Regions from separate parts of the Neorhizobium sp. T25_13 genome, predicted to be linked through region 3. Evidence: predicted binding sites of a transcription regulator. Region 3 holds the regulator's gene; each other region holds the start of a gene.
The links. The regulator PhoB, encoded in region 3, activates phosphate uptake and scavenging genes when phosphate is short. The targets are predictions, from matches to a motif close to TGTCATNNANCTGTCAT.
Positions count from the first base shown of each region.

Region 1: the regulator PhoB is predicted to act here: its motif matches at 2,488-2,504, upstream of C5J22_RS04605 (esterase-like activity of phytase family protein).
Region 2: the regulator PhoB is predicted to act here: its motif matches at 3,882-3,898, upstream of ugpB (sn-glycerol-3-phosphate ABC transporter substrate-binding protein UgpB).

Region 1 is NZ_PVBI01000002.1:226,758-234,258, reverse strand. Features, by position in the region: gene C5J22_RS04610 (aldo/keto reductase) at 1-126, shown strand, start outside; gene C5J22_RS04605 (esterase-like activity of phytase family protein) at 248-2,437, opposite strand; gene hupB (DNA-binding protein HupB) at 2,619-2,894, opposite strand; gene lon (endopeptidase La) at 3,095-5,512, opposite strand; gene clpX (ATP-dependent Clp protease ATP-binding subunit ClpX) at 5,919-7,196, opposite strand; gene clpP (ATP-dependent Clp endopeptidase proteolytic subunit ClpP) at 7,482-7,501, opposite strand, start outside.
Region 2 is NZ_PVBI01000005.1:198,365-205,865, forward strand. Features, by position in the region: gene C5J22_RS13710 (sn-glycerol-3-phosphate import ATP-binding protein UgpC) at 1-670, opposite strand, end outside; gene ugpE (sn-glycerol-3-phosphate ABC transporter permease UgpE) at 672-1,520, opposite strand; gene ugpA (sn-glycerol-3-phosphate ABC transporter permease UgpA) at 1,530-2,414, opposite strand; gene ugpB (sn-glycerol-3-phosphate ABC transporter substrate-binding protein UgpB) at 2,496-3,818, opposite strand; gene C5J22_RS13730 (YraN family protein) at 3,942-4,340, opposite strand; gene rsmI (16S rRNA (cytidine(1402)-2'-O)-methyltransferase) at 4,327-5,244, opposite strand; gene dnaN (DNA polymerase III subunit beta) at 5,515-6,633, shown strand; gene pmtA (phospholipid N-methyltransferase PmtA) at 6,755-7,348, shown strand; gene C5J22_RS13750 (histidine phosphatase family protein) at 7,351-7,501, shown strand, end outside.
Region 3 is NZ_PVBI01000002.1:407,600-415,100, forward strand. Features, by position in the region: gene pstA (phosphate ABC transporter permease PstA) at 1-26, shown strand, start outside; gene pstB (phosphate ABC transporter ATP-binding protein PstB) at 94-855, shown strand; gene phoU (phosphate signaling complex protein PhoU) at 899-1,612, shown strand; gene phoB (phosphate regulon transcriptional regulator PhoB) at 1,634-2,317, shown strand; gene C5J22_RS05525 (winged helix-turn-helix domain-containing protein) at 2,332-3,018, shown strand; gene C5J22_RS31910 (hypothetical protein) at 3,272-3,403, opposite strand; gene C5J22_RS05530 (vitamin B12-dependent ribonucleotide reductase) at 3,675-7,484, opposite strand.

The DNA of each region.
Region 1 (7,501 bases), 180 kb from region 3:
AACGAGGCGCAGGCCAGAGGCAATGCGGCGGCGGCAGAGCTTGCCGCACTTTCGGCCGACGTGATGACGGCGACCAAGGAAATCTATGCCCGGCTGGTTGCCCCGCATGTGCATCAGCGCTGGTAGGAACGCCGAGCCTGCCCCTTAAAAATGGCAGCTCGAGCACTGAGGGCTACTGGTTACGCCCCCCAGAAACACAGAAAGGCCGGGCAAAACCCGGCCTTTCTCGTTTCCGCCATAGAGAGGCTCAGTGAGTGCCCTTGAGATCGACCGGGAAGAACAGGGTCTCGCCAGAACTGTCATCGACGCCGTCGTTGTCGGTGACGGCGAAGGCCTTGCCGGACTTGTCGAAGGTGAAGCCTTCGAGCTTGTCGACCACGTAGCCGTTTGAAGCCTTCAGATCCGGGATGAAATCGTGGGCTTCTTCCTTCTTCACCACCGGCAGTTCGGTGCCGATCTTGGCCGGCTTCAGGTCGGCGATCGCTACCCGATAGAGCTTCTTCAGCTTGGCGGCGTCGCCGATCTGGTTGTCGCGCTCGATGATGTAGACATAGTCGCCATGGGCAGTGATTTCCGAAAGGCCGACCCAACCTGCCCCGGCCTTGTCGAGCGGATAGCGCACGGCGCCCCATTCCTTGGACTTCGGCTTGTAGGAGACGAGCTTGACGGTGCCCTTCGGGTCATCCTTCCACTCGCGCTGCATCGCCATCCACAGGACCATGTCGTCGCCTGACCCGACCGTCGTCACCCCTTCGAAACCGAAGCGGGTCTCGCCGGCGAGCAGGTCAGCGGGCAGGCCGATCTCGGCCTTGATCTCGCCCTTGGCATCGACGTTGTAGAGGCCATGGCCGGTTAGCTTGGCGGAGTCGCCTTCCGACGCCAGCCAGAAACCGCCCTTGCCGTCGAGCGCGATGCCTTCGATGTCGAGTTTCTGGGCCGGCTGGCCGCCGCGGGTGATGCGCAGGACGCCGGTGATTTCGGCGGGCTTCCTGGTGGTGTCGATGGTGAAGATCGACGGCTGCATGGTGTAGACCGAGTCGCTGACGGCATAGAGGATGCCGTCCTTCTGGGTGTCGCCTACGAGACCCGAGAGCGCGCCCCAGCCGAGCACGTTGCCGTCGACGTCCTTGGAGACGAGCTTCGGATAGTTGGCCACGCCTTCTTCCAGAGCGTAGATCATCACATGCGAACGGGCGCCGCCGTCCTTGCCGAGATCGACTTCATTGGCGGTCGCAAACAGGTTGCGGCCCGGAATGGCGACGGCGCCTTCCGGCGAGATGCCCGAGGGCAGGATCTGCATGAGCTGCGGCTCGGCGCCGGTGTCCTTGTAGACGGCGACGACAGAGGCGCGTTCGGCGAGCAGGAAGAGATACTTCTGGCCGTTGAAGGTCGCGGCTTCCATGCCTTCGACCTCGATGCCCTTCGAGCGCGCGCGCTTTTCCGGGAAATGGCCGAGGCGGGCAACCGCGCGCTCCAGCGAGGCGCCTGATTCGTAGAGAACCTTGCCGGTGCGATCGAAGATGGTGAAGCCGCGAGAGCCGCCTTTCCAGTCGCCTTCGTTGGCGACCACGAGGCGGTTGTTGTCGAGCCACTTGACGGCGTCAGGCTCGCGCAACGCCGAAGCCTTGGCCGTAAAGGACAGCTGGCCGTCGGTCTTGTTGTCGATGCCTTCGAGATCGGCCTTGCCGGCGGAGAAGTGGCCGGTGACCTGGCCGGTCTTGCCGTCGATGATGACGATCTCGTTGTTCTCCTGCATTGTCAGGGCAATTTCGCCATTGTCGTTGATGGCGACGAATTCCGGCTCCGGATCTTCCGGCGCGACACCGGCAAGGCCGGTCAGCGCCACGTGCTTGATCGAGGCGCAGTCGGCGGTGCCGTCCTTCAGGGAGACGATCACCAGGTCGCCGGCCGGCATCTGCGGGAGGGCGCCTTCGTTGACGTCCTCGTCGCGCTCGTTCTCGATGGCGATCGCGGCAAAGGTCTTGTCCTTGGAGACGGCGATCGAGTCCGGCTGGCCGCCGAGATCGCAGGTCAGGTCGACCTTCTTCGTCGCAATGTCGACGACGGCAAGGAAGCCGGTCGGCTTCTGCTTGCTTTCGCCGGTGTTCACGGCGGCGAGAACCTTCTTGCCGACCGACGCAACCGAGGTCGGCTCGCCCTTGAAGGTGAGCGCGCCGAGCGCCTTCGGGGCCTTCGGATCGGTGATGTCGACGAAGCCGATCGCGCCGAGCGGGCTATCGGTATAGATGAGCGTCATGCCGTCTTCGCTGGCGGTGACGATCTCGGCCGAGCTGACGCTCAGCTTGTCCTTGTCGGCGGGAAGATTGGCGGCGACGGGGAAAGATGCGATGCGGTTGAAAACCTGCTCGGCGCTCGCCGGCACGGCGACCGAAGCAAGAAGTGCTGCGGTCAACGCGGCACGAAGTGAAAACGTCATGGGAAGCCCTCCTGTCCATGAAACACACAGCTGGCTTGTGAGCCACGGTCGTGACAGGCAGATGACAGTTTTCGCATCCGGCGTCCTGGCCGGTGGAGATTAGCAATTCGTAAAAAAGGCCCGGGAAAACCCGGGCCTTTTCAAATGCGAGACTGTAACAGGATGCCTTAAAGGCAGCGCGTTAGCTGTTGACTGCGTCCTTCAGGCCCTTGCCGGCCGAGAACTTCGGCACATTACGTGCCGGGATGTCGACTTCGGCGCCGGTCGAAGGATTACGACCCTTGGACGCTTCGCGACGGGAAACGGAGAAGCTGCCGAAACCGGCAAGACGGATATCGCCGCCCTTCTTCAGTTCAGCCTGTACGGTCTCAAAAACGGCGTCTACAGCGGATGCGGCATCAGCCTTAGAGAGGCCGGCCTTCTCGGCCACTGCGGATACCAACTCATTCTTATTCATGTTTCCACCCCTTTCAAACGGTTTTGGAACGACTCATGTAATCGGGGCAGACAATAGTCAGGCGCCCGCCCGTGGCAACCCAAAAGCTCCGCAATCGCCTGAAAAACAAGGGGTCCGCGTTATTTTTCACAAAAAAAGCCGGCGTTTTGCCGGCTTTTTTCATTGCTGGTGCCAATTTGGCATAACCAAAAGGCTATCGATCAGTGTGCGACGGCAACGCCTGCGTCGTCCACGCCTTCGACCGTGGTGATCAGCGGCGTTTCCACCGTACCATCCCATTCGATCGCTTCCGGCTGACGGACGAGCGCGTGACGGATCACCTCGCCCATGCGGGAGACCGGAATGATCTCCATGTTGTTCTTCACGTTGTCCGGAATCTCGGCCAAATCCTTGGCGTTTTCTTCCGGGATCAGAACGGTCTTGATGTTGCCGCGAAGGGCGGCAAGCAGCTTTTCCTTGAGGCCGCCGATTGGCAGCACGCGGCCGCGAAGGGTGATCTCGCCCGTCATCGCCACGTCCTTGCGAACGGGAATGCCGGTCATGATCGAGACGATGGCGGTTGCCATGCCGACACCGGCGGACGGGCCGTCCTTCGGGGTGGCACCTTCCGGAACGTGGACGTGGATGTCCGACTTGTCGAAGCGCGGCGGTTCGATGCCGAAATCCACGGCCCTGCTGCGGACATAGGATGCCGCCGCCGAGATGGATTCCTTCATGACTTCCTTGAGGTTGCCGGTGACCGTCATGCGGCCCTTGCCCGGCATCATCACGCCTTCGATCGTCAGCAGCTCGCCGCCGACTTCCGTCCATGCGAGACCCGTGACCACGCCGACCTGATCCTCGCCCTCGGCTTCGCCATGGCGGAAGCGCGGAACGCCGAGGTAGTCGGAGATGTTGGCCGCGGTGATCGCAACCGACTTGGTCTTGCCCTTGATGATCTCGGTGACCGCCTTGCGGGCGAGCTTCATCAGCTCGCGCTCGTAGCTACGAACGCCGGCTTCCCGCGTGTACTGCTGGCTGATCGCCATCAGGGCATCGTCGGTGACCGAGAATTCGTTCGGCTGCAGGGCATGTTCCTTGATCGCCTTCGGCAGAAGGTGACGCTTGGCGATTTCGCGCTTCTCATCCTCGGTGTAACCGGCGATGCGGATGATTTCCATACGGTCCATCAGCGGTGCCGGGATGTTCAGCGTGTTCGCCGTGGTGATGAACATCACGTCGGACAGGTCGTATTCGACTTCCAGGTAATGGTCCATGAAGGTCGAGTTCTGCGCCGGATCCAGCACTTCGAGCAGGGCCGAAGACGGGTCGCCGCGGAAATCCATGCCCATCTTGTCGATCTCGTCGAGCAGGAAGAGCGGGTTGGACTTCTTGGCCTTCTTCATCGACTGAATGACCTTGCCGGGCATCGAGCCGATATAGGTGCGGCGGTGACCGCGGATTTCGGCTTCGTCACGGACGCCACCGAGAGCCATGCGCACGTATTCGCGGCCGGTCGCCTTGGCGATCGACTGGGCGAGCGAGGTCTTGCCGACGCCCGGAGGGCCGACGAGGCACAGGATCGGACCCTTGAGCTTGGTCGCACGGGCCTGCACGGCGAGATATTCGACGATGCGTTCCTTGACCTTGTCGAGGCCGAAGTGATCCGCTTCAAGGATCTTCTCGGCATTGTTGAGGTCGGCCTTGACCTTCGACTTCTTGGCCCACGGAATGCCAAGCAGCCAGTCGAGATAGTTGCGCACGACGGTGGCTTCCGCCGACATCGGGCTCATCTGCTTGAGCTTCTTCAGCTCGGCATCGGCCTTTTCCTTGGCTTCCTTGGACAGCTTGGTCTTGGCGATGCGCTCTTCCAGTTCGGCCATCTCGTCGCGGCCTTCCTCGCCGTCGCCGAGCTCCTTCTGGATCGCCTTCATCTGTTCGTTGAGGTAGTACTCGCGCTGGGTCTTCTCCATCTGGCGTTTTACACGCGAGCGGATACGCTTTTCCACCTGCAGGACTGAAATCTCGCCTTCCATGAAGCCCAGCGCCTTTTCGAGGCGCAGCTTGACGGAAACCGTTTCCAGCATTTCCTGCTTTTCGGTGATCTTGATCGACAGATGCGAAGCGACCGTATCGGCCAGCTTCGAATAATCCTCGATCTGGCTTGCGGCGCCCACTACTTCCGGCGAGATCTTCTTGTTGAGCTTGACGTAGTTTTCGAACTCGGAAACCACGGAGCGCGACAGGGCTTCGACCTCGACCGCATCCTCGTCGGGTTCGGCAAGAACGCTCGCCGTCGCCTCGTAGAATTCTTCACGGTCGGTATAGCCGTCGATCTTGGCGCGCGAGCGGCCTTCGACCAGAACCTTGACGGTGCCGTCGGGCAGCTTCAGGAGCTGCAGCACGTTGGCGACGGTGCCGACCTTGTAGATTGCCGAGGGTTCGGGATCGTCGTCGCCGGCGTTGATCTGGGTGACCAGCATGATCTGCTTGTCGGAACCCATCACCTCTTCGAGCGCGCGAATAGACTTCTCCCGTCCGACGAACAAAGGCACGATCATATGCGGAAAGACCACAATGTCGCGCAGCGGCAGCACCGGATAGGTTTCGCTACCAGTCGCAGACGTTGAATTCGTCATTTCATTTCCTTTCCATCGTCCCGTTTCCGGGATACGTCCCGGGCAAATCACCCGGGCACTTCACTCTCGCCCAAAGTGGAGTTTTCGAAATTTGATTTCAAGCCTTGCAAGGCCGCCGCCGCTGGGATTGTGACAGGGGTATTACAAAGCGTGCGCACATTACGCCGCGCGGAACGCCTAAGGACACGGGACGCGACTCACCGGAACTGCCAACCTGCGATCACATGCAGGCGAAGCAGCCCGGACATCGATGATCTTCCCGCACCGTCTCTAATGCAAGACGAATATGGTGCAATTCTTCGCGAGGCAAAAATGGTGGAAAAATCAAAATAAGCAAGGCTGTCCACCAACATAAAAAAGAGGCCCCGACAGGGCCTCTTGCATTGTGCGGTTCGGAACGGGCGGATCAGGCCGAAACGTTCGCCTTTTCATCCTGCCGGTCGGCATAGATGTAGAGCGGCCGGGCGTTTCCACGCACGACGTCGTCCGAGATGACCACTTCGCGCACGCCTTCGAGCGTCGGCAGTTCGAACATGGTGTCGAGAAGGATCTTCTCCATGATCGAGCGCAGGCCGCGGGCGCCGGTCTTGCGGGTGATCGCCCGCTTGGCGATCTCGCGCAGCGCATCCTCGTGGAAGGTCAGATCGACGTCTTCCATCTCGAACAGGCGCTGGTACTGCTTGATCAGCGCATTCTTCGGCTCGGACAGGATCTGGATCAGCGCGTCCTCGTCGAGGTCTTCGAGGGTCGCCAGAACCGGCAGACGGCCGATGAATTCCGGAATGAGACCGAACTTCACCAGATCTTCCGGCTCCAGTTCGCGCAGCACTTCGCCGACGCGACGGTCTTCCGCAGACTTCACGGAGGCGCCGAAGCCGATCGAAGTCTTTTCGCCGCGAGCCGAGATGATCTTGTCGAGGCCTGCAAAGGCGCCGCCGCAGATGAACAGGATGTTCGTCGTGTCGACCTGCAGGAATTCCTGCTGCGGATGCTTGCGGCCGCCCTGCGGCGGGACCGAGGCAACCGTGCCTTCCATGATCTTCAGAAGCGCCTGCTGCACGCCCTCGCCCGACACGTCGCGGGTGATGGACGGGTTGTCGGATTTGCGGGAGATCTTGTCGACTTCGTCGATATAGACGATGCCGCGCTGGGCGCGTTCGACATTGTAATCCGCAGACTGCAGAAGCTTCAGGATGATGTTTTCGACGTCCTCGCCGACATAGCCGGCTTCGGTCAGCGTCGTGGCATCGGCCATCGTGAAGGGAACGTCGATGATGCGGGCGAGCGTCTGGGCAAGATAGGTCTTGCCGCAGCCGGTCGGACCGACCAGCATGATGTTCGACTTCGCAAGCTCGACGTCGCCGCCCTTGGAGGCGTGCGCCAGGCGCTTGTAATGGTTATGCACCGCGACCGACAGGATGCGCTTGGCCTGCTTCTGGCCGATGACGTATTCGTCGAGGACCTTGATGATGTCCTGAGGCGTGGGCACGCCGTCGCGGGACTTGACCATCGAGGTCTTGTTCTCTTCGCGGATGATGTCCATGCACAACTCGACGCATTCATCGCAGATGAATACGGTCGGTCCGGCGATCAGCTTCCGGACTTCGTGCTGGCTCTTTCCGCAGAAAGAGCAATACAGGGTATTCTTGGAGTCGCCGCCGTTGCTGCCGCTGACTTTGCTCATATCACTTTCCTTCCAGCACTCCGCACTCACGTCAAAACGGGCGCGGTCCACTCTACCGCTTGCCGGCGCGCGCCCGACGGGCCTTGCGCGCCTGCCTTGCCTTAAGGGTACTCTACCGATCCTGCGCACATCATGCGGGATCAGCGGCAACGAAACCCCTAAGAAACGAATGCTATGTCATAAAAGTTCAACACAGCATTAATAAGTACTAATAGCGCTTTCCGTGCGACTTGAAACCCCTTTTTGCTCACTTCGGGGTGAGGTGCACGGGTCGCGCCATCAGACTCAGTCTCCGGAGCCACCTT
Region 2 (7,501 bases), on a different contig from region 3:
GGTAGACTTCCAGCGGCGCACCGATCTGCTCGATCTGGCCGCCGTTCAGAACAACGAGGCGGTCGGCCAGCGTCATCGCTTCGAGCTGGTCGTGGGTGACGTAGATCGACGTGGTGCCAAGCCGGCGCTGCAGGCGCTTGATCTCGCCGCGCATGGAAACACGCAGCTTGGCATCGAGGTTGGAGAGCGGCTCGTCGAACAGGAAGGCCGCCGGCTTGCGGACGATGGCGCGGCCCATGGCGACGCGCTGGCGCTGGCCGCCGGACAGCTGGCGGGGCTTGCGCTCCAGATACTGGGTGATCTCCAGCATGCGGGCGGCTTCGGCGACACGGGCGTCGATCTCGGCCTTCGGCGTGCCGCGGTTCTTCAGACCGTAGGCGAGGTTGTTATAGACCGTCATATGCGGATAGAGCGCATAGTTCTGGAACACCATGGCGATATCGCGCTCGGCCGGCTCGATCTGGTTGACGACTCGTCCGGCGATCTTCACCTCGCCTGCGGAAATGGCTTCCAGCCCTGCAACCATGCGCAGCAGCGTGGACTTGCCGCAGCCCGAGGGACCGACGAGGACGATGAACTCACCGTCGACGATGTCGATGGAGACGGAGCTTACCGCCTTCACGCCGCCCGTATAAATCTTCGAAACTTCTGAAATGTGAATTCCAGCCATGTTATTTCTCCGTTTCAGTAAGCCCGCGGATGAACAACCGCTGCATGAAAACCACGACGAGGATGGGGGGAAGCATGGCGAGAACGGAACCTGCCATGACCAACTGCCACTCGATGACACCGTCCTGCACGGTGACCATGCGCTTCATTCCCATCATCAGCGTGTAATAGCCGGGGTCGGTAGTCACCAGGAGCGGCCAGAGGTACTGAACCCAGCCATAGATGAAGAGGATGACGCATAGCGCGCCGATATTGGTGCGCGAGAGCGGCAGCAGGATGTCCCGGAAGAACTTCATAGGGCCTGCCCCGTCCACCCGGGCCGCTTCCAGAAGCTCGTCGGGGACCGTCATGAAGAACTGGCGGAACAGGAAGGTCGCCGTGGCCGATGCGATCAGCGGGACGGTCAGACCGGCCCACGAATTCAGCATGCCGAGGTCGGCGACGATCTTGTATGTCGGCATGATGCGCACCTCGACCGGCAGCATCAGGGTCACGAAGATGATCCAGAATGCCAGCAGCCGGAACGGAAACCGGAAGTAGACGATGGCGAAGGCGGAAAGGATCGAGATCGAGATTTTTCCGATCGTGATCGCCAGTGCCATGATCAGAGAGTTCAGCGCCATGTGCGAATAATTGGGCAGGCCGTGAGCCGCAGCGGCACTCGTCAGAATGGTCGAATAGTTCTCGATGAGATGCGATCCCGGCAGAAGCGGGACAGGCCCGCTCATCAGCGTCGAGACGTCATGGGTCGATGCCACGATCGCGACATAGACCGGTAGCGCGACCATCAGAAATCCCAGGATCAGGAAAGCGTGGGTGAGGAAGGTCAGGAAGGGGCGATTTTCAACCATGATCGTTCCTCAATACTGGACGCGGCGTTCGACGAAGCGGAACTGAACGAAGGTCAGCAGCATCACGATCAACATCAGCAATACCGACTGCGCCGAGGACGAACCGATGTTGAGACCAACGTAACCGTCCTGGTAGACCTTGTAGACGAGCGTCGTTGTCGCCTGGGCAGGCCCGCCGCCCGTCGTGGCATCCACGATCGGGAAGGTGTCGAACATCGTGTAGTTCACGTTGATGATGAACAGGAAAAACGTCGTCGGCGACAGAAGCGGCAGAGAGATGGTGAAGAAGCGCCTCACCGGGCCCGAACCGTCGATGGCGGCTGCCTCGATCAGCGATTGCGGCACCGACTGCAACCCGGCCAGGAAGAAAAGAAAGTTGTAGGAGATCTGCTTCCAGGCTGCCGCGATGATGATCAGGATCATGGCATGCGTGCCATTGAGATCATGGTCCCAGCGAATGCCCAGGCGCTCCAGGAAGAAGGGCAGCAGGCCGGTGGAGGTATTGAAGAGAAACCACCACAGGACGCCCGCCACGACAGGTGCGACGGCATAAGGCCAGACAAGCAGGGTGGTATAGATTTTCGCGGACCGCGCCAGGCGATCGACCGCAGCCGCGAATGCGAGGCCGAGCATCATCGAAAGAACGGTGACGGATACCGCGAATACGGCGGTGCGCCAGAGCGCATCCAGATAATTCGGGTCCGCAAACAACTGCCGATAGTGGGTCAACCCTACGAAAACGGTCGAGAAGCCAAAAGGATCTTCCCGCTCGAAGGAGGATTTCACCGCCTGCGCGGCAGGCCAGATGAAGAAGACGAGCGTGATAACGAGCTGGGGCGCGAGCAGCAGATAGGGCAGCAGGCGGTTGTTGAAGGTTGTTCTTTTGGTATCCACCGGTCCCTCACCACAACGTAACAAGCAAGCAAGCAAGGGAGGGCCGGCGACAGCCGGTCCTTCCTGCAGCAATCGAAACAATCAGTTCGAGTTGGCAGCCTCGAATTCACGCAGAAGCGCATTGCCGCGCTGCACCGCGGTGTCGAGCGCCTGCTTGGCGTCCTTCTTGTTGGCGAGGAGTGCCTGGAACTCTTCGTCGACAATGGTGCGGACCTGGGTGAAGTTGCCGAACCGCACGCCCTTCGAATTTTCCGAGGGAGTACCGCGGGTGATCTGCTTGATGGCGATGTCGGAACCCGGGTTCTTTGCGTAGTAGCCCTGCTTCTGGCCGAGATCGTATGCAGCGTTGGTGATCGGCAGGTAACCGGTGAACTGGTGCCAATCGGCCTGGACTTCAGGCTTGGAGAGATAGCTGAAGAACTTGGCTACGCCCTTGTAGGTCGCCTTTTCCTTGCCGTTCAGCACCCAGAGGGTGGCGCCGCCGATGATGGAGTTCTTCGGCTCCTTGATCTCGTCGTCGTAGTAAGGCAGCGGGGCGAAGCCCGGTGTGAAGGTCTTGGCGTTGTTGATGACGCCTGCGCGACCTGCGGAGGAGTTCATCGTGATGGCGCATTCCTGGGAATAGAACATGGTCGCCGCCTGGTCGCCACCGACCGGACCGCCATACTTGAACAGGCCTTCGTCCTGCCACTTCTTCAGGTTTGCCCAGTGCTTGGTCTGCAGAGGACCGTTGAAGCTGAATTCAGACTTCACACCGCCGAAACCGTTCTGCAGAGTGCCGAAAGGCTTGTCATGCAGCGCCGAAAGGTTTTCGGTCTGGACCCAGGTGATCCAGGCCGAGGTGAGGCCACACTTGGCAGCGCCGGAGGAAACGATCTTCCTCGAGAATTCCTCGACTTCCTTCCAGGTCTTCGGGGCAACCTCGGGATCAAGGCCGGCCTTTTTGAAGACGTCCTTGTTATAATACATGATCGGCGTGGAGGAATTGAAGGGCAGCGACAGGATGTTGCCCTTGGTATCGGAATAGTAGCCGGTGACCGGAGACAGGAATGTCTTCGTGTCGAAGGGTTCGCCTTCATCGGCCATCAGCTTGTAGACCGGGTAGACGGCGCCCTTGGCGGCCATCATCGTGCCGGTACCAACTTCGAAGACCTGAACGATGGCGGGCTGCTGGCCGGCACGGAACGCGGCGATCGCGGCGGTCAACGTTTCCGGATAACTTCCCTTGTAGACCGGAACGACCTTGTAGTCGCTCTGGCTCTCGTTGAACTTCTGAGCAATCTCTTCGAGCTTCTTGCCGAGCTCGCCGCCCATGGCATGCCACCAGGTGACCTCGGTCGCAGCAAGCGACGAGGTCGCGGACAGTGCGACCGCGATCGCGGCCATCGAAAGCTTTTTGAACATTTTAAGGTCCTCTCCACCTTTGTTGGGGTGAGGACCGCAATAGGGCCAGGCTGTGACAGGCCCTTAACAGTTTTATGTCAGGAATATTACATTGCACACCTATGCAATAATTTCACATCAGCGTCAGAAAGCATTCGCAAAATGCCGCGGCAGACGGCCCGGAAGCACCACGATCACGTCGTAACGCCGAGACAGTCTCGCGGCATCCTGCCGCTTTGAAAGCCAGACATCGCTCGCGGCTCGAATTCGGCTCTGGGTGACGTAACCGACGGCATCGATCGCCTCCTGTTCGCCGACCCGCGCCTTGACTTCGACAAAGGCCACCAGATCGCCTTTGCGGACGATCAGATCGATCTCCCCGAGCTTGGTGCGGTAACGGATCGCAAGGACTCGATAGCCTTTGACCAGGAGATAAAGCGCGGCGAGATATTCCGAGGCATGGCCCCATCGCTGAGCCTTTTGCCGCTGAGCCTTCTGCCGCCCGACCTTGCGGCGCCTTAAGCCCGGGTCAATCTCCGCCACCCGCCTCGCCTTTCAGGTTCAGAAGCCGCTGATAGAGATCCTTGCGCGGAAGTCCGGTCACGCGGGCAGCTTCGGCGGCAGCCTTGGCGGCTGGCATGGAGGCCGAAAGCTGGCGCAGCAACACGTCCACCTCGACTTCCCCGGGCGGCTCCTCTGCCTCGGGCGGCGCCAGAAGCAGCACGATCTCACCCTTCACGACGCGGTCGTCATTGTAATAGGCGGCAAGCTCCTCCAACGTGCCACGGCGAAACTCCTCGAACGTCTTTGTCAATTCGCGACAGACCGCCGCGCGTCGGCCCGGCCCGAGCACTTCGGCGGCGGCGCCAAGCGTTGCGCCGATGCGATGCGGCGATTCAAAGAAGATCAAAGTCGCCGGCACTTTCGAAAGCTCGGCCAGCCGGTCCCGCCGACCCTTGTCCTTGACCGGCAGGAAACCGGCAAACAGGAACGCATCGGACGGCATGCCGGAACCGACGAGGGCTGCGAGCGGCGCCGAGGCGCCGGGGATCGGCACGACCTTATGGCCGGCCTCGATCGCCATCTGACCGAGCCGGTAACCGGGATCGGAGACGAGCGGCGTGCCGGCATCGGAGACCAGCGCCACCGATTTCCCCTCCTGCAGCGCCGCGATGAGCTTCGGCCCGACCTCGTCGGAATTATGCTCGTGATAGGCGTAGGGCCGGTTGACGATGCCGTAACGGTCGAGCAGCACGCGGGTTACCCGGGTATCCTCGCAAGCGAGCACATCGGCACCTGAGAGCGTTTCGAGCGCCCGCAGCGTGATGTCGCCGAGATTGCCGATCGGGGTTGCGACCAGATAAAGCGCCGGCTCCAGCGGTCGCGCGGGCACGAAAGTATTGGCGACGCGATAGCCGCGCTGGCTGCTCTTCGGTTCATCGGTCAAGGGGTATCACGCGCAGATGGATGGTCATGAGCCTTTATGGGCAAGCCGGCCGGCTTCGGCAAGTAACGGGCAAGCTGTTGAGAACGCATATTTTCTGTGTGCAGTGCATGAGACAGATGTGAAATGACTTGCTAACGCCTTGTTCACCTCTTGCTTTTCGAAGGGGTTGTCTGCCATTTTGCCGGTCCACATCATCCGGCTGGTCCAAAGCCGGCAGAATATCAGGGGTCCGGCCCTGCCGGATCGCCACGGTCGAAAGCGATTGCGTCCATGCGTATTACTCTTGAGCGGTCCAACCTTCTGAAGTCGCTGAACCACGTGCATCGCGTGGTGGAGCGGCGGAACACGATCCCGATCCTTTCCAACGTGCTGATGCGCGCGTCGGGCGCCAGCCTCGACCTGAAGGCAACCGACCTCGATCTCGAAATCACCGAGGTCCTGCCGGCCATGGTCGAGACTGCCGGAGCCACGACGGTTCCGGCGCACCTGCTTTATGAAATCGTCCGCAAGCTGCCGGACGGTTCGGAGGTGCTGCTCGCCACCAACCCGGACGGCGGCTCGATGACAGTGCAATCCGGCCGCTCGAAGTTCTCTCTGCAGTGCCTGCCGGAATCGGACTTCCCGGACCTTACCGCCGGCAGCTTCACGCATACGTTCAAGCTGAAGGCGACCGATCTGAAAATGCTGATCGACCGCACCCAGTTCGCGATCTCCACCGAGGAGACCCGCTACTACCTGAACGGCATCTTCTTCCACACGATCGAAGCCGACGGGGACCTGAAGCTTCGCGCGGTCGCGACCGACGGTCACCGCCTGGCGCGCGCCGATGTGCAGGCACCGTCGGGCTCGGAAGGAATGCCGGGCATCATCATTCCCCGCAAGACGGTCGGCGAGCTGCAGAAACTGGTCGACGATCCGGAGGCGGCTGTCACGGTCGAGGTTTCGGACGCCAAGATCCGCGTCACAATGGGCTCGGTCGTGATGACCTCGAAGCTGATCGACGGCACTTTCCCTGATTACCAGCGGGTCATCCCGACCGGCAACGACAAGGAAATGCGCGTCGATTGCCAGAGCTTTACCAGGGCCGTCGACCGCGTCTCGACCATTTCCTCCGAGCGCGGCCGCGCCGTGAAACTGTCGCTGACCGACGGCCAGCTGATGCTGACCGTCAACAATCCGGATTCCGGCAGCGCCACGGAAGAGGTCGCGGTCGGTTACGACAACGACCCGATGGAAATCGGCTTCAATGCCAAATACCTGCTCGACATTACCGCCCAGCTTTCGGGCGATGACGCGATCTTCATGCTGGCGGATGCCGGTTCCCCGACATTGGTGCGCGACACGGCGGGCGACGACGCGCTCTATGTGTTGATGCCGATGCGCGTTTAAATCATGAAGGCGGCCGGAAACCACGGCCGCCTTTTTCATACGAGTTTCCCAGGTGCGACATTTTTCCTTGCTTTTGCGGCATTGGGGTTCCACATGGGGCAAAATGGGAGAGGATAAGAAAATGGAACTGCGCTTGAAGGAGCGGCTTGGCCGCAAGTTCGATGATGAGATCCGGTTCTTCAAGGGTTGGATCGATGGCCCGAAACGGGTCGGCGCGATCTGCCCCACCTCCTCCGTCACCGCCAAACGCATGGCAAGCGTCATCGATACGGCCTCCGGCCTGCCCGTCCTCGAACTCGGACCCGGCACCGGAATCATCACCAAGGCGATCCTGAAGCATGGCGTCTCGCCGGAAAACCTGGTCTCCATCGAATATTCGACCGATTTCTTCCAGCACCTTGTTCGCACCTATCCGGGTGTCAACTTTATCAACGGCGACGCCTTCGACCTCAAGCGCACGCTCGGCGCCTTGAAGGACAAGACCTTCGACAGCGTTATTTCGGCAATCCCGCTTTTGAGCTTCCCGATGGAGCGCCGCATCGCACTGCTCGAAGACCTGCTCAACCGCATCCCGGCTGGCCGGCCGGTGATGCAGATCACCTACGGACCGGTCTCGCCAATCATCGCCCAGCCCGACCGTTACCGGATCAAGCACTACGATTTCGTCGTCCGGAACATCCCGCCGGCGCAGCTCTGGACCTATAGCCGCGGCTGACCATGACGTTCGGCCTCTACATCACTCATCCGCAGGTCCGGATCGATCCCGACATTCCAGTGCCCCGTTGGGGGCTTTCGGACCTCGGCGCCGCCCGCGCCCGCGAGGCCGCCAAATCCGATTGGGCAAGGAAACTGGGCCGGATCGTCTCCA
Region 3 (7,501 bases):
GCCGCCGCTTCGAGCGTCGCTGGTAAAAGGAGCGTAGTGATGAACAACATGTCCACGAGCAACATATCAACGACGCCGACGAAGGCCGCAATTATGAATGACACCAAGATTTCCGCCCGGGACGTTCAGGTTTATTATGGCGACAAGCACGCCATTATCGATGTGAATATCGAAATACGGCAGCGTACGGTCACGGCTTTCATCGGTCCGTCCGGCTGCGGCAAGTCGACCTTCCTGCGCTGCCTCAACCGCATGAACGACACGATTTCGATCTGCCGCGTGGAAGGGCATATCTCGATCGACGGTGAAAACATCTATGATCCCCAGGTGGACCCGGTGCAGTTGCGCGCCAAGGTCGGCATGGTGTTCCAGAAACCGAACCCGTTCCCCAAATCGATCTATGAAAATGTCGCCTACGGCCCGCGCATCCACGGCCTGGCGCGCTCCAAGGCGGATCTGGACGAAATCGTCACGTCATCGCTGCAGAAGGCCGGCCTGTGGAACGAGGTAAAGGATCGCCTCGACAGCCCCGGTACCGGCCTGTCCGGCGGCCAGCAGCAGCGCCTGTGCATAGCACGCGCCGTGGCGGTCAGCCCCGAAGTCATCCTGATGGACGAGCCCTGTTCGGCTCTCGACCCGATCGCCACCGCCAAGGTGGAGGAACTCATCCACGAACTCCGTACAAATTTCACCATCGTGATCGTGACGCACTCGATGCAGCAGGCTGCCCGCGTCTCGCAACGCACGGCCATGTTCCACCTGGGTTATCTGGTGGAGGAGAATGATACGGACAAGATGTTCACCAATCCGGACGACCAGCGCACGCAGGACTACATCATGGGTCGCTTCGGCTGATACGCCCGTCTTTGCAGTCGTCACTCTCATCAGGAAGCTAAACATGTCTTCTTCCCATATATTGTCGGCCTATGACGACGAACTGAAATACCTCGGTCGCCGGATCTCCGAAATGGGCGGTCTCGCCGAGCAGATGTGCTCGGACGCCGTACGTGCGCTGGTCAATTCCGACGCCGCACTCGCCCAGAAGGTCATCTCCGACGACGTGATCCTCGATCACGCCGAGCGCGAGATCGGCGACAAGGCGATCATCACGATCGCCCGCCGCCAGCCGGTTGCGGCCGACCTTCGCGAGATCGTCGGTTCGCTGCGCATCGCCTCCGATCTGGAGCGCGTCGGCGACCTCGGCAAGAACACCGCCAAGCGCGTCATCGCGGTTCAGGGCACCGGCGTTCCGCGCAAGCTCGCCCGCGGCCTCGAACATCTCTCCGATCTCGCCCTCGTCCAGCTCAAGGACGTCCTCGACGTCTATGCGACGCGTTCGGCGGAAAAGGCCGAGGCGATCCGCAGCCGCGACGAGGAAATCGACGCGATGTACACCTCGCTGTTCCGCGAACTCCTCACCTACATGATGGAGGATCCGCGCAACATCACCACCTGCACGCATCTTCTGTTCTGCGCCAAGAACATCGAGCGTATCGGCGACCACGCCACCAACATCGCCGAGACCATCTACTACATGACGACGGGCGCCCAGCCGGAAGGCGATCGTCCGAAGGACGACTCGTCGAACACGCTCGGCGCGATCACCGAATAGAACTGACGGAGCAGACCAAGAATGCTGCCGAAAATCGCTGTCGTAGAAGACGAAGAAGCGCTGAGCGTGCTTCTTCGTTACAATCTGGAAGCCGAGGGTTATGAGGTCGATACCGTTTTGCGGGGCGACGAGGCCGAAATTCGGCTTCAGGAGCGGGTACCGGACCTTTTGATCCTGGACTGGATGCTGCCCGGCGTTTCCGGCATCGAACTCTGCCGCCGGCTGCGCATGCGCCCGGAAACCGAGCGCCTGCCGATCATCATGCTGACGGCCCGCGGCGAGGAGAGCGAACGTGTTCGCGGCCTCGCCACCGGCGCCGACGACTATGTGGTAAAACCCTTCTCGACGCCGGAACTGATGGCCCGCGTCAAGGCCATGCTGCGCCGGGCCCGTCCCGAGGTGCTCTCCAGCGTTCTCCGCTGCGGCGATATCGAACTCGATCGGGAAACCCATCGCGTTCACCGCAAGAGCCGCGAGGTGCGCCTTGGCCCGACCGAATTCCGCCTGCTCGAATTCCTGATGGCGGCGCCGGGGCGGGTCTTCTCCCGCTCGCAGCTTCTGGACGGCGTCTGGGGCCACGACATCTACGTCGACGAGCGTACGGTCGACGTCCATGTGGGAAGACTTCGCAAGGCACTCAACTTCTCCAACATGCAGGATGTCATCCGCACCGTTCGCGGTGCCGGATACTCCATGGAAACATAGTTGGTGGCCACGAGATGAGCGCGCGGGTCCTGTTGGTCGACGACGACGAGTCGTTCCGCCTGATATTGCAGAAAGCCCTCGTGGCCGACAGCTTCGTCGTATCGATGCTGGCAAGTGGAGCCGAGATCTCAAATCGCTTGAAAGCCGTTCCGCCGGATATCCTGGTCATGAGTTCGGACCTTCCGGGCGTGCGAGGTCTCGAGGTATGCCGCGAGGTGCGTCTCGATCCCGTCCTGTCGCGCCTTCCGATCATCCTCCTCGTGCCGTCGGGTGGCGAAGGCCTTCACCTCATAGCACTCGCGGCGGGTGCCGACGATTGCCTCATGAAGCCATTTTCCCCGGTCGAGCTCGTCGTCCGTGTGAAGAACCTGCTGAGGCGCGTCAATCCCGCCCTCCTGGACCACATGCTCAAGGTCGGCGATCTCACGCTCGACCGGGAAGCCCATCGAGTTCACCGGCAGAAACGTGAGGTCAAGCTCGGGCCTAAGGAGTTCAAGCTCCTTGAATTCCTGATGCGGACACCGGGCAAGGTCTATTCTCGGACTGAGCTGAAGGCATCCCTCTGGGGCGACGACACGACCGTCGACGAGCGGGCGATCGACGTCCATATCGGCCGGTTGCGAAAAGTCATCAGCCTTGGCAAATCCGACAATGTGATCCGGACCGTGCGCGGCGCCGGATACGCATTGGGCGATTTCTGACGCCGTCCGCTTGGCCCGGGCTAACTTTTGTCCTGACCGGCTCATGGCGAGCCGGTGGCTCACTGCCATGGAGGCTGGCGGGTTTGCTGTTGGCACCGGCGTTGGACCCCTCTCTTGGAATTTCTAACACTTAGCTGAAGCTAAGATGTTGAAATTCCATTCTCCCCCGCTAGGGGGGAGATAGGGCGGCGTGCCACGGACTATTTAGAAGCCTTTCGCGGCAGTTACCGCGAAAGGTATTTAAGCACCGGAATTACTTCTTTTTGTTTGGCGCCTGCGTCAATGCAGACGCTGCCACCTTTTTTACGGCAGCAGGCGTTTTAGGATTGCTCAGCAGTTTGGATGCCGCTGAAGCCACAGATTTGGATGTACGTTCATTGGCCACTGAGGGATCTCCTTGTTGATGGCCGCCAAAGCTACCTCGACTCTGATTTCTCGAATCCCATATACTAACCGTGCTACAGGCAAGGGATGCGAGTCTCTTCGCCCCGCGTGGGCTTCGGCCTTTTCGCGGTATCCAAAGCCGGGGTCTGAGGACTCCGGCTTTTTCATTTCCAATGCACGCAAATCATTTGTTTTTATTCTTGTTTTGTTCTGCTTGGTAGTCCAGCCCGAAGTTTCCTTCGGGCTGTGTTTTATTCAGCTATTCACATTAATCAGCTGCAGCCGCTCGTCGCACCACAAGTGTCGCACTTCTCGCAAGTCCCATTCCGCACCATCGTAAAATTCTGGCACTCGCCGCACATGTTGCCCGTATACCCTTGAGCAATCGAGCGCATGCGGCGTTCGTTTTCGACCTTTTTGGCTTCCGTCTTGGCGGTCGCAGCCTCGTCGGCGGCCTTGTCGGAGAAGAGGGCCGTGGTGGCTGCCTGTTCTTCGGTCAGTTCCTCGACGATCTCTTCGGCGAGTTCCTTGGCGCGCTCCTCGTAGTCCCGCTTGAAGGAGACGATTTCGGAGGTCGAGATGGCGACGGTCGGTTCCAGCTTGCGGGCGGCGGCACCGGCAAAGGCGGTGACGTTGGTGCCGGCCGAGGCGCGGGCAGGGGCGGCAGTCGCCGAGCCCTTGATGTCGGCCGGGCGGTCGCCGCCGGTGCCGGAGACGAGGGTCGGCTTGTAACCGCGGGTCAGGCCCTTGGAAACCACGTCCGCCTTGCCTTCCGAGACGCCGCGGCCAAGCGCGGTGTTGGAGAAGTCCGACGTATCGACATGCGCGAGGTCGTGGCGGCCGAGATAGGAGATCGCCAGTTCGCGGAACACGTAGTCGAGGATCGACGTGGCGTTCTTGATCGCATCATTGCCCGTGACGATGCCGGCCGGTTCGAACTTGGTGAACGTGAAGGCGTCGACATATTCCTCGAGCGGCACGCCATACTGCAGGCCGAGCGAGACGGAGATCGCGAAGTTGTTGATGAAGGCGCGCAGGGCCGAGCCTTCCTTGTTCATGTCGAGGAAGATTTCGCCGAGGCGGCCGTCGTCGTATTCGCCGGTGCGCAGGAAGATCGTGTGTCCGCCGATCTTCGCCTTCTGGGTATAACCCTTGCGGCGGCCGGGCAGCTTTTCCTGGCTGCGGACGACCTTTTCGATGATCCGCTCGACGATCTTTTCGGTGATCGTCACGGCCTGGGCGGCGGCCGGCTGGGCCAGCAGTTCCTCGACCGCGTCTTCCGCGTCGTCATCGGCAATCAGCGACGAGTTGAGGGGCTGGGAGAGCTTCGAGCCGTCGCGGTAAAGGGCGTTCGCTTTCAGGCCGAGCTTCCAGGACAACATGTAGGCGGAGCCGCAGTCCTCGACGGTCGCGTCGTTCGGCATGTTGATCGTCTTGGAGATCGCACCCGAGATGAACGGCTGGGCGGCCGCCATCATGCGGATATGGCTTTCGACCGAGAGGTAACGCTTGCCGATCTTGCCGCAGGGATTGGCGCAATCGAAGACGGCCAAATGTTCGGCCTTCAGGAAGGGAGCGCCTTCGAGCGTCATCGCGCCGCAGACATGGATGTTGGCGGCTTCGATGTCCTTCTTGGAGAAGCCGATATGTTCGAGCAGGTTGAAGCTCACGTCGGCGAGCTGCTCGTCGGTGACTCCAAGCGTGCCCTTCAGGAAGTCGGCGCCAAGCGTCCACTGGTTGAAGACGAACTTGATGTCGAAGGCAGCCTTGGTGGCGCCGTTGATGGCTTCGATCTTCTCGTCGGTGAAGCCCTTGGCCCGGAGCGAGCCGGGGTTGATGCCGGGTGCCTGGTTGAGGTTGCCGTGGCCGACGGCATAGGCCTCGATCTCGGCAATCTGGCTTTCCGAATAACCGAGCGTGCGCAGGGCTTCCGGAACGGCGCGGTTGATGATCTTCCAGTAGCCGCCGCCGGCGAGCTTCTTGAACTTGACGAGCGCGAAATCGGGCTCGATGCCGGTCGTGTCGCAATCCATCACCAGGCCGATCGTGCCGGTCGGGGCGATGACCGAGACCTGCGCGTTGCGGTAGCCGTGCTGTTCGCCGAGGACAAGCGCCTTGTCCCAGGCAGCCTTGGCATGGGCGACCAGATCCTGGTCCGGGTTTTCCGAATGGATCAGCGCCACCGGGTTGACGGACAGCTGTTCGTAGCCGGAGGTTTCGCCATGGGCGGCGCGGCGATGGTTGCGGATGACCCGCAGCATGCTGTCGCGGTTCGGCGCGTAGTTCGGGAAGGGGCCGAGCTCGGAGGCGATTTCAGCCGAGGTGGCATAGGAAATGCCGGTCATGATCGCGGTCAGCGAGCCGGCGATGGCGCGGCCTTCCGGAGAGTCATAGGCGATGCCGGTCGACATCAGCAGGCCGCCGATATTGGCGTAGCCGAGGCCGAGCGTGCGGTACTGGTAGGAGAGTTCGGCGATCTGGCGCGACGGGAACTGCGCCATCATCACCGAGATTTCCAGCACGACGGTCCACAGCCGCGTCGCATGTTCATAATCGGCGATGTTGATGCGGGCGGTCGTCTTGTCCTTGAACTGCAGCAGGTTCATGGAGGCGAGGTTGCAGGCCGTGTCATCGAGGAACATGTATTCCGAGCACGGGTTCGAGCCGCGGATCGGGCCACCGGCCGGCGACGTGTGCCAGTCGTTCATCGTCGTGTTGAAATGGATGCCCGGATCGGCGGACGCCCAGGCGGCGTAGGAGATCTGTTCCCAGAGGTCCTTGGCCTTCAGCGTCTTCATCACCCGGCCGTCCTTGCGGGCGGTCAGGTTCCAGTCGCCGTCGGTCTCGACAGCGCGCAAAAAGTCGTCCTTCAGCGAGACGGAGTTGTTGGAGTTCTGGCCGGAGACGGTGAGATAGGCCTCCGAATCCCAATCCGTGTCATAGGTCTTGAATTCCAGGTCCTTGTAGCCCTGGCGGGCGAACTGGATGACGCGGCCGATATAGTTTTCCGGAACCTGGTCCTTCTTGGCAGCCTTGATCTCGCGCTTCAGCGCAGGGTTCTTGAGCGGGTCGTAGCAATCGTCCCCAGATCCGCCGTCGCAATTCAGGCAGGCCTTCATGATGGCCTTCAGGTGCTTGGAGACGATCTTCGAGCCGGTGACGAGGGCCGCCACCTTCTGCTCTTCCTTGACCTTCCAGTTGATGTATTCCTCGATATCCGGATGGTCGATGTCGACGACGACCATCTTGGCGGCGCGGCGGGTGGTGCCGCCCGACTTGATGGCGCCGGCAGCGCGGTCGCCGATCTTGAGGAAGCTCATCAGGCCCGACGAACGGCCGCCGCCGGAGAGCTTTTCGCCCGCGCCGCGCAGCATCGAGAAGTTGGAGCCGGTGCCGGAGCCGTATTTGAACAGGCGGGCTTCGCGGACCCACAGGTCCATGATGCCGCCTTCGTTGACGAGATCGTCCTCGACCGACTGGATGAAGCAGGCATGCGGCTGCGGATGCTCATAGGCCGACTTCGACTTGGTGAGCTTAGCCGTGAAGGGGTCGACATAGAAATGGCCCTGGCCGGGGCCGTCGATGCCATAGGCCCAGTGCAGGCCGGTGTTGAACCACTGCGGGGAATTCGGAGCGACGCGCTGGGTGGCGAGCATGTAGGCAAGCTCGTCCATGAAGGCGGCCGCGTCTTCTTCGGAGGTGAAGTAGCCGCCCTTCCAGCCCCAATAGGTCCAGGTGCCGGCAAGGCGGGAGAAAACCTGGCGCGCATCGGTTTCGGAACCGTACTGCTCTTCCTTCGGCAGTGCCTTCATCGCTTCCGTGTCAGCTACAGAGCGCCACAGGAACGAGGGGACGTCGTTTTCCTCGACCTTTTTCAGGAACTTCGGAACGCCGGCCTTGCGGAAATACTTCTGCGCCAGAACGTCCGTCGCAACCTGGGAGAACTGCGCCGGAACGTCGATATCGGCAAGCCGGAAGACGATCGAGCCGTCCGGATTGCGGATCTCGCTGATCCCCTTGCGGAATTCGATTTCCCCATAAGCGCCTGTATCCGGCTTGGTGAAACGACGTTCGATGCGCATTGCCTTAATCCTCGTCC